Regions from separate parts of the Lysinibacillus sp. GJ-1 genome, predicted to be linked through region 2. Evidence: riboswitches for the same ligand, from Rfam matches in the RefSeq annotation. Region 2 holds a riboswitch; each other region holds the start of a gene.
The links. A riboswitch is a leader RNA that binds a small molecule or an ion and turns the genes downstream of it on or off. The one in region 2 is predicted to bind thiamine pyrophosphate.
Positions count from the first base shown of each region.

Region 1: linked by a shared signal. The riboswitch ahead of thiC (phosphomethylpyrimidine synthase ThiC) and the one ahead of thiM (hydroxyethylthiazole kinase) in region 2 are both predicted to bind thiamine pyrophosphate.
Region 3: linked by a shared signal. The riboswitch ahead of LO754_RS11105 (thiamine phosphate synthase) and the one ahead of thiM (hydroxyethylthiazole kinase) in region 2 are both predicted to bind thiamine pyrophosphate.

Region 1 is NZ_CP088912.1:203,810-208,165, forward strand. Features, by position in the region: gene LO754_RS00930 (hypothetical protein) at 103-270, shown strand; partial or broken gene LO754_RS00935 (AEC family transporter) at 715-1,643, shown strand; TPP riboswitch at 1,726-1,840, shown strand; gene thiC (phosphomethylpyrimidine synthase ThiC) at 1,991-3,769, shown strand; gene LO754_RS00945 (methyl-accepting chemotaxis protein) at 3,873-4,356, opposite strand, start outside.
Region 2 is NZ_CP088912.1:3,539,147-3,543,502, reverse strand. Features, by position in the region: gene LO754_RS17535 (alpha/beta-type small acid-soluble spore protein) at 1-79, shown strand, start outside; gene thiE (thiamine phosphate synthase) at 187-816, opposite strand; gene thiD (bifunctional hydroxymethylpyrimidine kinase/phosphomethylpyrimidine kinase) at 803-1,630, opposite strand; gene thiM (hydroxyethylthiazole kinase) at 1,630-2,385, opposite strand; TPP riboswitch at 2,478-2,575, opposite strand; gene mbcS (acyl-CoA synthetase MbcS) at 2,770-4,356, shown strand.
Region 3 is NZ_CP088912.1:2,331,219-2,335,574, forward strand. Features, by position in the region: gene LO754_RS11090 (thiazole synthase) at 1-131, opposite strand, end outside; gene thiS (sulfur carrier protein ThiS) at 133-327, opposite strand; partial or broken gene LO754_RS11100 (FAD-dependent oxidoreductase) at 317-1,082, opposite strand; gene LO754_RS11105 (thiamine phosphate synthase) at 1,066-1,686, opposite strand; TPP riboswitch at 1,819-1,917, opposite strand; TPP riboswitch at 2,144-2,252, opposite strand; gene LO754_RS11110 (HEAT repeat domain-containing protein) at 2,856-3,284, opposite strand.

The DNA of each region.
Region 1 (4,356 bases), 1.4 Mb from region 2:
TGATATCCGCGGAGCAAGGTGATTTACCCGCGGAGCAGGGAGATTTACCCGCGAAGCAAGGTGATTTACCCGCGGAACAAGGTGAAATACCCGCGGAGCAGCGTGATATCCGCGGAGCAAAGTGGTTTACCCGCGGAGCAAGATGAAATACCCGCGAAGCAGGGAGGTTTACCCGCGGAGCAGAGAGATTTACCCGCGAAGCAGGGAGGTTTACCCGCGGAGCAGAGAGATTTACCCGCGAAACAGGGTGATACCCGCGGAGCAAGGTGATTTCCCCGCGAAGCAGAGAGGTTTATCCGCGAAACAAGGTGAAATACCCGCGAAGCAGGGTGATATCCGCGGAGCAAAGTGGTTTACCCGCGGAGCAAGATGAAATACCCGCGAAGCAGGGAGGTTTACCCGCGGAGCAGAGAGATTTCCCCGCGGAGCAGGGAGATTTCCCCGCGGAGCAGGGCGATTTATCCGGGAAATAGGGAGGTTTACCCGCGAAGCAGAGTGATTTACCCGTGAAGCAGGGTGATACCCGTGAAGCAAAGAGATTTACCCGCGAAGCAAGATTAAATACCCCAAAGCAAAGCAAAAACCTACAAACATAAAAAGGAGCTGTCCTAGCAAGGGGCAGTTCTTTTTTATGTAAACTTATACTAGCGGGGGAGCATTGACCCATGTCGTGAACAGTTTTACTATAGAAAGAGATGAAAGGGGGTCACCTCCATGATGTATCTCGGTATGATTTTCTTTAAAATAGTTGCCCCTATTTTAGTGTTGCTTGTACTTGGTGCATTTTTACAAAAGAAATTTTCTTTTAATTTAAAAGCATTATCTCAGCTCATTACGTATTGTTTTATGCCAGCTGCGGTATTTGTGAATTTATATGAAACAAGTGTGGAGTTATCAGTGCTGGGGGAAGTGGCATTATTTATTGTGCTCTTTATCGGCAGTCAAATGGTGCTTAGTCATTTTTTAGCGAAGGGGCTTGGTCTAGCGAAAACAGAGACGGCAGTGTTTAAAAATAGTGTTGTCCTAATTAACTCCGGCAACTATGGTATTCCAGTTGCACAAATGATTTTTGCAACGCAGCCCATTGGGGTGGCAATCCAAGTGATTCTCGTTATTTTTCAAAATATGACGACCTATACATATGGTTTATATAATTTAATCTCTTCGACTAAATCAGGGATGGCGATCATAAAGGACTTCCTGAAAATGCCTATTATTCATGCCCTTATAATAGGCGTGGCAATGAATTTTTTTAATATTGGCATTCCACAATTTATCCGTATTCCAATTGACCACGTAGCTGATGGCTTTATTGCCGTAGCGCTTATTACACTGGGTGCACAACTATCACAGCTTGAAATCAAGTCCATGTTCAATAAAACGGTGTTTGTTAGCTGCATTACACGTCTAGTAGTAGTACAGCCGTTGCATTGCTTATTATTTTTGTCCTCGGTTTAGATGGTGTTGTCGCTCAGTCACTCTTCATTGCAAGTGCATTTCCGACCTCACGCAATAGCTCTAGCTTGGCATTAGAATATGATGTTGAGTCGGCAACTGCTGCGCAAACGGTTCTTTTTTCCACGATTGTTAGCTGTCTAACAGTAACAATTGTCATTTATCTAGCAGAACTGCTATTTACGTAATTACTCGAGGATAATAGCAAGATAAATCTAATTATAACTTCCATCTATTAGAAAAATCTGTTACACTATCATCAAACTTAATAGCTATAACTAGGGGAGTCCGATGAGTCGGGCTGAGAGGGAAACGCATAGAGGTTTCTTGACCCTTTGGACCTGATCTGGCTCATACCAGCGTGGGAAAGTTAATGAACATCGCACTCCTAGAATTTTTTGCGATAAATAAACCTTACATGTACAGCCGGATCCAATATTTTTGGATTCGGCTTTTTTATTTGTAATGCTACCTATTGGCGTGAGCTAGATTCGGTCCTTTTTGAAAATTTATGGAAAAGGGAGCGGAATAGTATATGACAACAGTTAGCGAAAAGAACATTACCATTATGACAAGTTTTGACGGAAGTAAAAAAGTATATGTAGAAGGAACACGCCCAGATATTTTAGTACCGATGCGTGAAATTCAGCTAAGCCCAACAACGGGTAGTTTTGGAGAAGAAGATAATGCACCAGTACGTGTTTATGATACGAGCGGTCCTTATACGGATCCAACTTACAAAGTGGATATTACAAAAGGTTTACCTGCATTGCGTAGTGCGTGGATAAAAGAACGTGGAGATGTAGAGGAGTACGAAGGGCGGACGATTAAACCAGAGGATAATGGCTTCCGCAAAGCAGACGACCCTCGTATGAAGGAAAACGTTTTTCCGGAGCTTTCCCGAAAACCATTACGTGCAAAAAAAGGTCGCAACGTGACACAACTGCATTATGCAAGACAAGGGATTATTACCCCGGAAATGGAATTTGTAGCGATTCGTGAACATGTAGAACCAGAATTTGTACGTGCAGAAATTGCTGCAGGACGTGCCATTATGCCATCCAATATTAATCATCCAGAGGCAGAGCCGATGATTATTGGCCGAAACTTTCATGTCAAAATTAATGCCAATATTGGTAATTCGGCTGTTTCTTCCTCTATAGCAGAGGAAGTTGAAAAAATGACATGGGCTACACGATGGGGCGCAGATAATATAATGGACCTATCTACTGGCAAGCATATTCATACAACCCGCGAATGGATTATTCGGAATGCAGCTGTACCTGTAGGAACTGTGCCAATTTATCAGGCACTCGAAAAGGTCAATGGTGTAGCCGAGGATTTAACATGGGAAGTGTATCGTGATACGTTGATCGAGCAAGCTGAACAAGGGGTGGATTACTTTACGATTCATGCAGGCGTGTTGCTTCGTTATGTACCACTCACAGCTAATCGCGTAACGGGCATTGTGTCGCGTGGTGGTTCGATTATGGCGCAATGGTGCCTATTCCATCACCAAGAAAACTTCTTATATACTCATTTTGAAGAAATTTGTGAAATTATGAAAACGTATGATGTTGCTTTTTCATTAGGGGATGGTTTACGCCCAGGTTCAATTGCTGATGCCAATGATGAGGCACAGTTTGCGGAGCTTGATACGTTAGGAGAGTTAACGCAAATTGCATGGAAGCACGATGTACAAGTAATGGTAGAGGGACCTGGGCACGTACCGATGCATCTCATTAAAGAAAATATGGACAAACAATTGGAAGTTTGCAAAGAAGCACCTTTTTACACATTGAGGCCTCTTACAACGGATATCGCGCCAGGCTATGACCATATTACATCTGCCATTGGCGCAGCGATGATTGGCTGGTTTGGCACAGCGATGCTATGTTATGTGACACCGAAGGAACATTTAGGCTTACCAAATCGAGAAGATGTTCGTGTAGGGGTCATTACCTATAAAATTGCGGCACACGCGGCTGACTTAGCGAAAGGGCACCCTGGGGCACAACAAAGAGATGATGCGCTATCCAAAGCGCGATTTGAGTTCCGCTGGCGCGATCAGTTTAACTTATCATTAGACCCAGAACGAGCAGTAGAATACCACGATGAAACATTACCCGCAGAGGGAGCAAAAACAGCCCATTTCTGCTCAATGTGTGGCCCTAAGTTTTGCAGTATGAGAATTTCTCAAGATATTCGTAACTATGCTAAAGAAAAAGATTTAAATACGACAGAAGCTATCCATCAAGGAATGAAGGAAAAGGCTCAAGAGTTTAAAAAAGCTGGTAGCCGATTGTATCAGTAACAAAAGAAATCACCGATAAACCGCGGACAACATCCGATTCACCATAGTAGCAAAAAGTGTTAGATTGACTGCAATCAATCTAACACTTTTTTGTCTTAGCTTTTTAGACTTTAAATTTATTTATATGTGCTTGAAGGGTGGTAGCCCCGTCGTTTAAAGATTGTGCAACAGCATTCATTTCTTGGATGGTGGATGTTTGTTCTTCAATTGCGCTTGAAATCGTTTCGGATTGTTCTGCCACGTTTTTTGCTACCGCAGACATTTCATTGACAGATGCAGCAACCTCTTCAGTACTTGCAGAAATTTGTTGAGTAGAAGCAGAAACGTCTTCTATTTCGGATGCCATATCTTCAATTGCGCCCATAATGCCATTAAATGCGTTTTGCGCATGTTGAATGTATGAAACGCCTTCATCAATATTTTGTACTGTAACGCTCACCGCTTTTTCGACTTCCAATGTATTTTGCTGAATATCATTAATTAAGTTAATGATTTGGTTGGCTGATATTTTGGATTCCTCCGCTAATTTACGTACTTCATCTGCCACGACAGCAAATCCTTGCCCATGTTCGCCAGCCCGCACTGCT
Region 2 (4,356 bases):
CGGTTCCGTTGGTGGTGAAATCACTAAACGTCTTGTACAAATGGCAGAATCTCAATTAAAAGGTATGCCAAAACAATAATTGCAAAAAAGCATTTATTGAACTTAAAACCAGTGACCGTAAAAGGCACTGGTTTTAGTTTGTTTATTTTTACTTTTTTTATGACTAGCGTAACTCGAATTATTCAATCAATACGATTTAAAGGTCTCAACGGTTTGGTGAATATTATGACTTTCACAAATTGCGGAAATAACTGCTACACCGTCTGCACCAGCTTTTAATACAGTTTCTGCATTCTGACAGTTAATGCCACCAATTGCTACAATCGGCAACTCGGGATAATGACGGCGTGCTTGTTGTAAAAATTCAGTACCACTTGGCGCTTTGGCATCGTTTTTAGAAGTGGTGGCAAATATGGGACCAATCCCTACATAATCTGCGCCATTTTCTATGGCGATTTGTAATTCATCCGCTGTATGAACCGAAACACCAAGTATTATTTCCTCACCAATTTTTTCTCTTACTAGTGAGATGGGACAATCATCTTGTCCAATATGAATACCGTCTGCCTTGAGCTTTAAGGCAAGCTCAATATCATCATTTACGATAAATGGAACATTGTAGTGATGACATCGTTTTTGGCATTGACGGGCAAAATGTTCATAATGTTCATCAGTTAGTGCATCTGTTCCTTTTTCTCGAAATTGGAACATCGTAATACCAGCTTGCAATGCTTCTTCTAGTATTGCTAATGGTTGTTTGATTTTGGCATTCGCTGTACCCATTATAAAATAGAGCTGCAAATCACTGCGTTTCACCTATGGTCACCTCGCAACTTTCTTTAAATTTTTGGTAAGCAAAATGATTTGTTGGTCCATTACCATGACCAATCGATAAGTTATGAGTAATTGCTAGTTGAATGAATTTCTTAGCCTCAATAATGGCTTGCTCTATCGGCATTTGACGGCCAATAAAAGCTGTTAATGCGGCAGAAAATGTACACCCTGTACCGTGTGTATTTTTGGTCGCAATTCGATTAGATTGCATTGAGAATGATTTGCCATTTTTAAAAAATACATAATCTACAGCAAAATCTTTGTTCGCTAGATGGCCACCTTTGATAATCACGCATTGAACACCTAGCTGTAGTAACGAATGCGCCGCAAGTCGAATGTCAGACACGGTTTCGATTTTTCTTGCAGCTAATGTTTCAGCTTCTGGAATATTTGGCGTTACAATCGTGGCAAGTGGTAATAAATTGTTTCTTAATGCCTCCACAGCTTCTTGTTGTAATAAAGTTTCACCGCCCTTTGCAATCATGACAGGATCAACAATAAGAGGGATGGTTAAATTCGTCATAGCTAGCGCAATTGTACGAATAATATCAGAGGAAAAAAGCATGCCAGTCTTAATGGCGCTAATTGGAAAATCCTCTAAGAGAGCATGAAATTGTTTATTTATAAAGGCTTTTTCAATGGGTAGCACATCCATGACACCTTGTGTGTTTTGGGCAGTTAAAGCTGTAATTACGGACGTTCCGAATACATCTAATTCTTGAAATGTTTTTAAATCTGCTTGGATACCTGCACCGCCACCGCTATCAGAGCCCGCTATTGTTGTAACAATGTGCATCAAATATCACCGTCCTTCGATAAACGATGCAATTCGTTTAAGACTGCTACAGCAAAATCACCATTGTATTGAGCAGCCGAATGAGCATGTTCAGCAATTTTTTTATAGCTCGTTAATGTTTCGCATAATTGAGAAAAAGGCTCATTGCCCGCCATATATGCAGCACAACAAATTGCGCTTAATAAACAGCCAGTACCTGTCACTTCTGTCATTCGAGTATGACCACCAGCAATCCATTGCGCAAGGTTCCCATCGGTTATAAAATCTTTTTCACCAGTTACAATCACGATGCAATTAAATTTTTTTGCTATTTCTTTTGCTTTATCCTCAACAGACATGGAACCAGTACCACTATCAACACCTTTTTGTTGCCATTGTACATTAGCAATCGCGGCAAGTTCGCCAACATTACAGCGGATAACAGCAAAATGAATCGAATCTAATAACTGTAGTACCGTTTGTTTGCGGTATGCTGTAGCGCCAGCAGCTACTGGGTCCAAAATTACTGGTATACCAAGGGCATTCGCTTTTTTTCCTGCAAGTAACATAGACTCTTTTGTTCGTGTAGTAAGCGTTCCGATATTGACTAATAACGCTGATGCGATGGATACCATTTCTTCGACTTCCTGCGGATCATCCGCCATTACCGGTGATGCACCAATTGCTAGTAAGCCATTTGCTTGAAAATTTGCCACTACATAATTGGTTATGCAGTGAATCAACGGTTGTTTTTTACGAATCGTTTGAAAAACCATTGTAGTCCTCCTCTTTTGGTGGACGTAAGCATGCAAAAAAAGCTCTTTTTTATTCGGGCACAAGGCACACGTAAAAAGAGCTTTTCATCAATAATAAGATGTGTATTGCTCCCTACGTCAGTATTAACTAACAGGTTCAAAGGGTCAGGTTTTACCTTCTCAACTCACAAGAGTCCCCCTGCAATCATGAAAATTTTAGTTGACCAAAATGTAACATACCTTTTCATAGTATTCAATAGCATTTTATCATTATTTGGAAAGCAGTGACTGATGCCATATACTAGACCATGATAATTGTCATGACTTTTTTAAAATAGGGTCCTTCCATTGAAAATCGTAAAAAATGAGTTTTATAATGAACCTAGTATTAAGGAGGAAGTTATGATGAAAAGACAGGATTTAATTGCACCAGAATGGTATAACATTGTGGAGGAAATTGAAAAGTATGCTCAAGATCCATCTAAAAATGCATTAATAGTTTATAATGACAACGAAGAAATTCAATATATTACATACGCAAATTTACTGGAAAAGGCGAATCAGGCTGCCCATGTATTTACTTCGCAGGGTTTAACGAAGGGCGATGTGCTATTAGTGATGGTTCCAAGATCTGTCGAAGCTTATATTGTTTACATAGCGGCACTGAAAGCGGGTTTAACTATTATCCCTAGCTCTGAAATGTTACGTACAAAGGATATTGAATATCGTATTACACATGCCAATGCCAAAGGTATTATCGCCTATGAGCCATATATTGAGCAATTTGACGACGTAACAAATTTAAAAGGAATTATGCAATTCGTTATTGGTCACGCGCATGCACCATGGCAACCATTGCTTGAAAAAATGAAGGAACATCCTACAAATTATACAAACCCTACACCGACAAAAAGTACAGATCATGCCTTTTTAGCTTATACAAGTGGGACAACAGGGAATCCTAAGGCAGCTGTTCATACACATAGCTGGGGTTATGCGCATTTACGTACGACAGCACCGAATTGGTTAGGTGTCCAAGAAAATGATATAGTTTGGGCTACTGCCGCACCCGGTTGGCAAAAATGGATTTGGAGTCCGTTTTTAGCAACTTTAGGTAGTGGAGCAACAGCATTTGTCTATAAAGGAAAATTTGATGCTTCGACTTACTTGTCATTGCTAGAAAAATTTAAAGTAAATGTGTTATGTTGTACCCCAACAGAATATCGCTTTATGGCCACACTTAACAATCTACAGGACTATAATTTAAGTGCCATCCGTCAAGCTGTATCAGCGGGTGAGCCGTTAAATAGTGAAGTCGTTAAAGTGTTTTCAAAAACGTTTCATATTCAAGTGCGTGATGGCTATGGCCAAACAGAAAATACATTACTTGTTGGGACACTAGTTGGCATGGATGCTCGCGTCGGCTCTATGGGTAAACCGACACCAGGCAATACAGTCGAAATTATTGATGATTTTGGAAATCCTGTTGCTGATGGCGTTGTTGGAGATATTGCCGTTCATCGTCAAACCCCAGCACTGTTTAAAAAGTATTTCAAGGACCCAGAACGCACTAGCATGCAATTCCGTGGAGATTGGTATATTACAGGTGACCGAGCATACAAAGATGCAGATGGCTATTTTTGGTTTGAGGGACGTGGTGATGATGTCATTATTTCGTCAGGCTATACAATTGGGCCATTTGAAGTGGAAGATGCCTTAATGAAGCATCCTACTGTTAAAGAAGCTGCTGTTGTGGCAAGCCCTGATGAAGTAAGAGGAAATATTGTGAAAGCCTTTATCGTCTTGCGTGAAGGAGTGACAGGTGATGATACGCTTATTCAAAAGCTACAAAACCATGTGAAGCTGATGACAGCACCTTATAAATATCCACGGGCAATTGAATTTGTTGAAGCATTACCAAAGACTGCATCTGGAAAAATCCGTCGTGTCGAATTACGACAACAAGAAAAAGGCCATTACACACACCAATAA
Region 3 (4,356 bases), 1.2 Mb from region 2:
CGACGCACAGCAAATGTTAAAATTTCAGCTTCTGATGCTTCTATTGCTCCTTTTTGAATATCAAAATCTGAAAATTTCCCTGTTCCTAGTAATAATCTTGAAGTAAATGTATATGGTCCAATTTGATACATGTTAACCCCCTCCGACAAATGTAACAATCTCAATAGAATCAGTAGACTTAACCACTGTCGAATAATTTTCTTTTTTCAAAATTACGCCGTTTTGTTCGACAACAACTATTTTTTCCTGAAGCCCTAAGTGAATCAATAAGCTCTCAATTGTTTTCACATGGTCTGGAACTTCCATCCTATTTCCATTAATAAACATAGTGTTTCACCATTAAATCTGACATATATTCTCCTACGAATGGGCTTAGCAATATGCTATAACGATAATGTCCTGTTGATACAAATTGCCCTTGAATTGTCGAATGTACTTCCATATAACTTCTGCCTCCATTTCGAAATCCTGCCCATGTTCGGTCCCAACTCGCATCTTGTAGGGCTGAAACAATAGAAAATGCCTTTTGTAATATGTCTACAATACTCATTGCTTTAACATCTCTTGATATGAATTTGGCTCTATCGTTGCACCAGTGACGTATTTACTATAACGTTTTGATACAATATAAAATCGTTTTAAAAATATAGGAGCATTAAGTAATGGGCAATTACTTTTTAAGGAAATCACTTCCATTTGGTTCAAAATTTCTTAATTCTTCTGAAAAAAGCAACAATGTTTCTTCTCCAGCTGATACTTGCCAAAAGCGAATTTGTTGATACGTTCAAATTCTTCTTCTGAATTTGCAATCCTGTATATTCCTTTCACTTTGTACCCTATATCAATACCTGTTTTTGCACGGATTTTTTCGGCTACTTTTGGAAATAATGTTCGACTTTTTCTTACCATTTCATACAAAAGATCGTCATCCCATTGTGCTGAACCCCTAGTAATCCAGCAGCTACATGTGAAGCACCCTCTGCAATTACCTTTTTCTCAAGAATTACTACGTGTAAAACGCGTTCAGCAAGTCAATGTGCGATTGTACTACCGATGATGATCATACTATCGAAACTTTTCATCTTCCCACTCCTTAAGTTGACGAGCATATTCTTTTACCTTTTCAATAGGGTCATTTGCCTGCCAAATTCCTGACATCACTGCAATTCCTGAAACTCCTGACGCACATACTTCTTTTGTATTTTGCGGAGTGATTCCACCGATAGCAATCACAGGAATAGATACAGTGCTTACAAGCTGTTGTAATAATTTTGTTCCACGACAAGCGATTCCTTTCTTACTTTCTGTATCAAAAATATGTCCATAGAGTAACCAATCTACTTTTGTATTTGTAGCCTCTTCAAGAGAGTGAATAGATGCACCAATTTTAAGATTTGAGAACTTCTCACTTGCGATAGCTACAGGAATACTACGATAACCTATTTGCACATGAGAAACATCCGCAGCAAGTGCAACATCGATTCGATCATTAATCACAATCTTTTGTAATGGAAAGCCTGCATATTTTAATTTTCTTATACAATCAAAGAGTTCAGAAGCAGTGCAACTTGGCTCACGAATATGCAAATAGCTTATATAGGGTTCAAACTTAGTTACAAAATGGACCACTTCATGTAGTGAATGCTGGCCATCTGTAATGATATGGAGCGCTATTTTTTTATTCATTTCTTAAATCATCCTATTCTTTCATATCTAAAATAGAAATTAAGTTGTTGTTCACTTCCTTTCATTATAATTCCATACAAAAAGCCACCCCTCAAGCATAGAGAAGTGGCTATAAATCTTGTACATTGAAGTACAAAAAGTAAGCCACTTCCCTTCGCTAGTATGATCTAGATCAGGTTCAAAGAGTTGAGTTTCCTCTCTCAGCACATCCGTGCACCCCTAGTGGTCTTTTCAATATTCAATTAAAATGTTATAGCAAATAAAGTGAAACTTCCATCAAGCGGGACTTCTTCATCCCCACTTGATGGTTAGTCGAACCAATCGGCTCTTACAGGCAGTTATCCCCCATCTTTCTTCTTCGCTTCTCTCAATCTTTAGATGAGGGTTATACAGCCCGTTAATGAAAGATAAAAAAGCCCTTGCTTCCACAATAAGGAAACAAGGACTTGTATAATAGACAATATCCTATCTGCTTCCCTACGCCAGCATAATCTAGATCAGGTAAAAGGATCATGAGCTTACGGCTCTACTCTCAGCTGGCAACACCAGCTCTCCTAGCAATTATTGTATGAAATTACAAATTAAAGTATAGCACTACCGATTTAATTGTTCAATAATGTATTATTAGAATAAAATCAAATCTTTATACTGCAAAAGCTGACTCATTAAAACACAGGGCTCAGCTTTAAATTCATAGAAATCTATTTTTAAGAAAAGATGTTAGTTTAATTATGGATTATGTTGCAACAGTGCGCTATGCAAATCATGTCATTGTTTAGCTATAAATGATTCATAAATGCATTAACTATAAGGATTGTTCCTACCCTTGTTAATGCTTTTTTCAGTTGTTATGTAAACGATTATTACAAGTTTTGGAACAGAGGTTGATAGACAGGATTGTTCTTGTTCTGCAATCGGGCCATTTTCTTGAGTAACACATTTAAAGAAAATCGTTATGGAGCTAAGAAATTGTGCAGATTTTTACTTAAAATAAAGGAGCAGGTTAAGTTAATAAGTTGTTTGTTTTATCATTAAATAAGAAGGATAATCAATAGAAGAAGTAATTCAATTTAATATTAGTTTCGATGAACCGCAGCGTAAGATAAGAAAAAGCCATTCCCTCCACAATCGGAGAGAATGACTTGCTTTCATAAGTCGTAAAACTATTGTTACAATTTTGCCCAACGTTCCTCTAACCAGTTCATAAATTCTGCACCTTTGTCGCCTTCATACGCATCAAAGACATCTAAACGCATACGTTTTAGTTTATCCGCAAAATCTGCCACTGTATGGTCCTTTGGCAAGCTCTTTTTAACCCGTAGGAAAATTTTGTCTGTTCCTTTGATAATATCAAAACGTGCAGGTGATGGTTTCTCTACGTCCTCGCCAAGCGCCACAAGTGCTTCATAGGCTGCTAATTGGACCTTGTTGACAGTATCATGTTCCATACGATTTTTTAATATATCTATGATTTTGTCATGTTGATAAGCCGATAATATTTCGACTGCGGCTAAACGCTCTCGCCAGCTAGACGTATAATAGGCCTGTTTTTTTAATGTTTCATACTGCTCAGGTAATGCTGTTTCAAATTGTTTCAAGTGAGTGCACCTCTTTTTTTCACTAGAGGAAAAATGAATTCTTCTTCTGCTTTTCTTATTATACATTGTCTTGGTGAAAATAGCGATGAATCGCTGGTAAACACATATATATATATATAATGGAAACTAACTATATTAAGGTGAACCGTATCATAATTATGTACTATTCTTTATAGATTTGCCTTTCTTTTTAAACGAACGAAGGCTTTAGTTTAAGAAGAAATATGGTTATGATTTTCCACAATCGTGCGCTTTTCTAGAGTTACGAGAAAAGCCTAATTTCTCAATTTTAATGCGAGAAACGGGGCTTTTTTATATTTACTTATAGGGCAAATTGCCAAATAACTAACTTTATCAATAATTCTCACCAATTTTGGTTTAATTAAGTGTATCAAGTTACAATCTGTGATATCCTCCATTACAATTCATTTAAAACAGAGATAACGTTTGTTGTTCCAATTCCTCAGTTAATAGGTAAAATCTCCTTTTCTGCTTAAACTTCACTTCACAAAATTACTTTGCATAGTTTACGACATACTCATTGCACAATCTTATTAAATCGAGGTATGAATGTATATTTATTTAGTAACAGTTTAGAAGTAGTTGGGGCAGCAACAGGGCTAATCACTAAATCAATGAACGATAAACGTTGCTGTCATAATGTTTATAGACTATGGAACATATTTCATGATATACTGTGAAAACGATGCAAAGTATAACAACAGCTAGGACGGAAATCCCATAACATCAACCTTCTACAGGTTTTTTCATATTTTTGAACTGTGCAAGATATAGCATATTAATGCTTTGTTTTGGGGCGATTTGGGGCTGAATTGGGGCTAAAAATATTGCTTGGCAGCGTATAAATGGGAATAGATAATGTATTTTAAAAATAAAGTATATTGAAATAATGTTATTAGTCTGAATATATGAACCAAAGAAAAGAGCATGTTTTGAAAAAAATAAACAAGACATGCTCTTCTTGTGTTAAATTCGGGTTGATAATTTTAATAGTTTAGTTTAGATATTACATAAAACAGGCACCATATAAAATTGATTACATGTCAGTAAA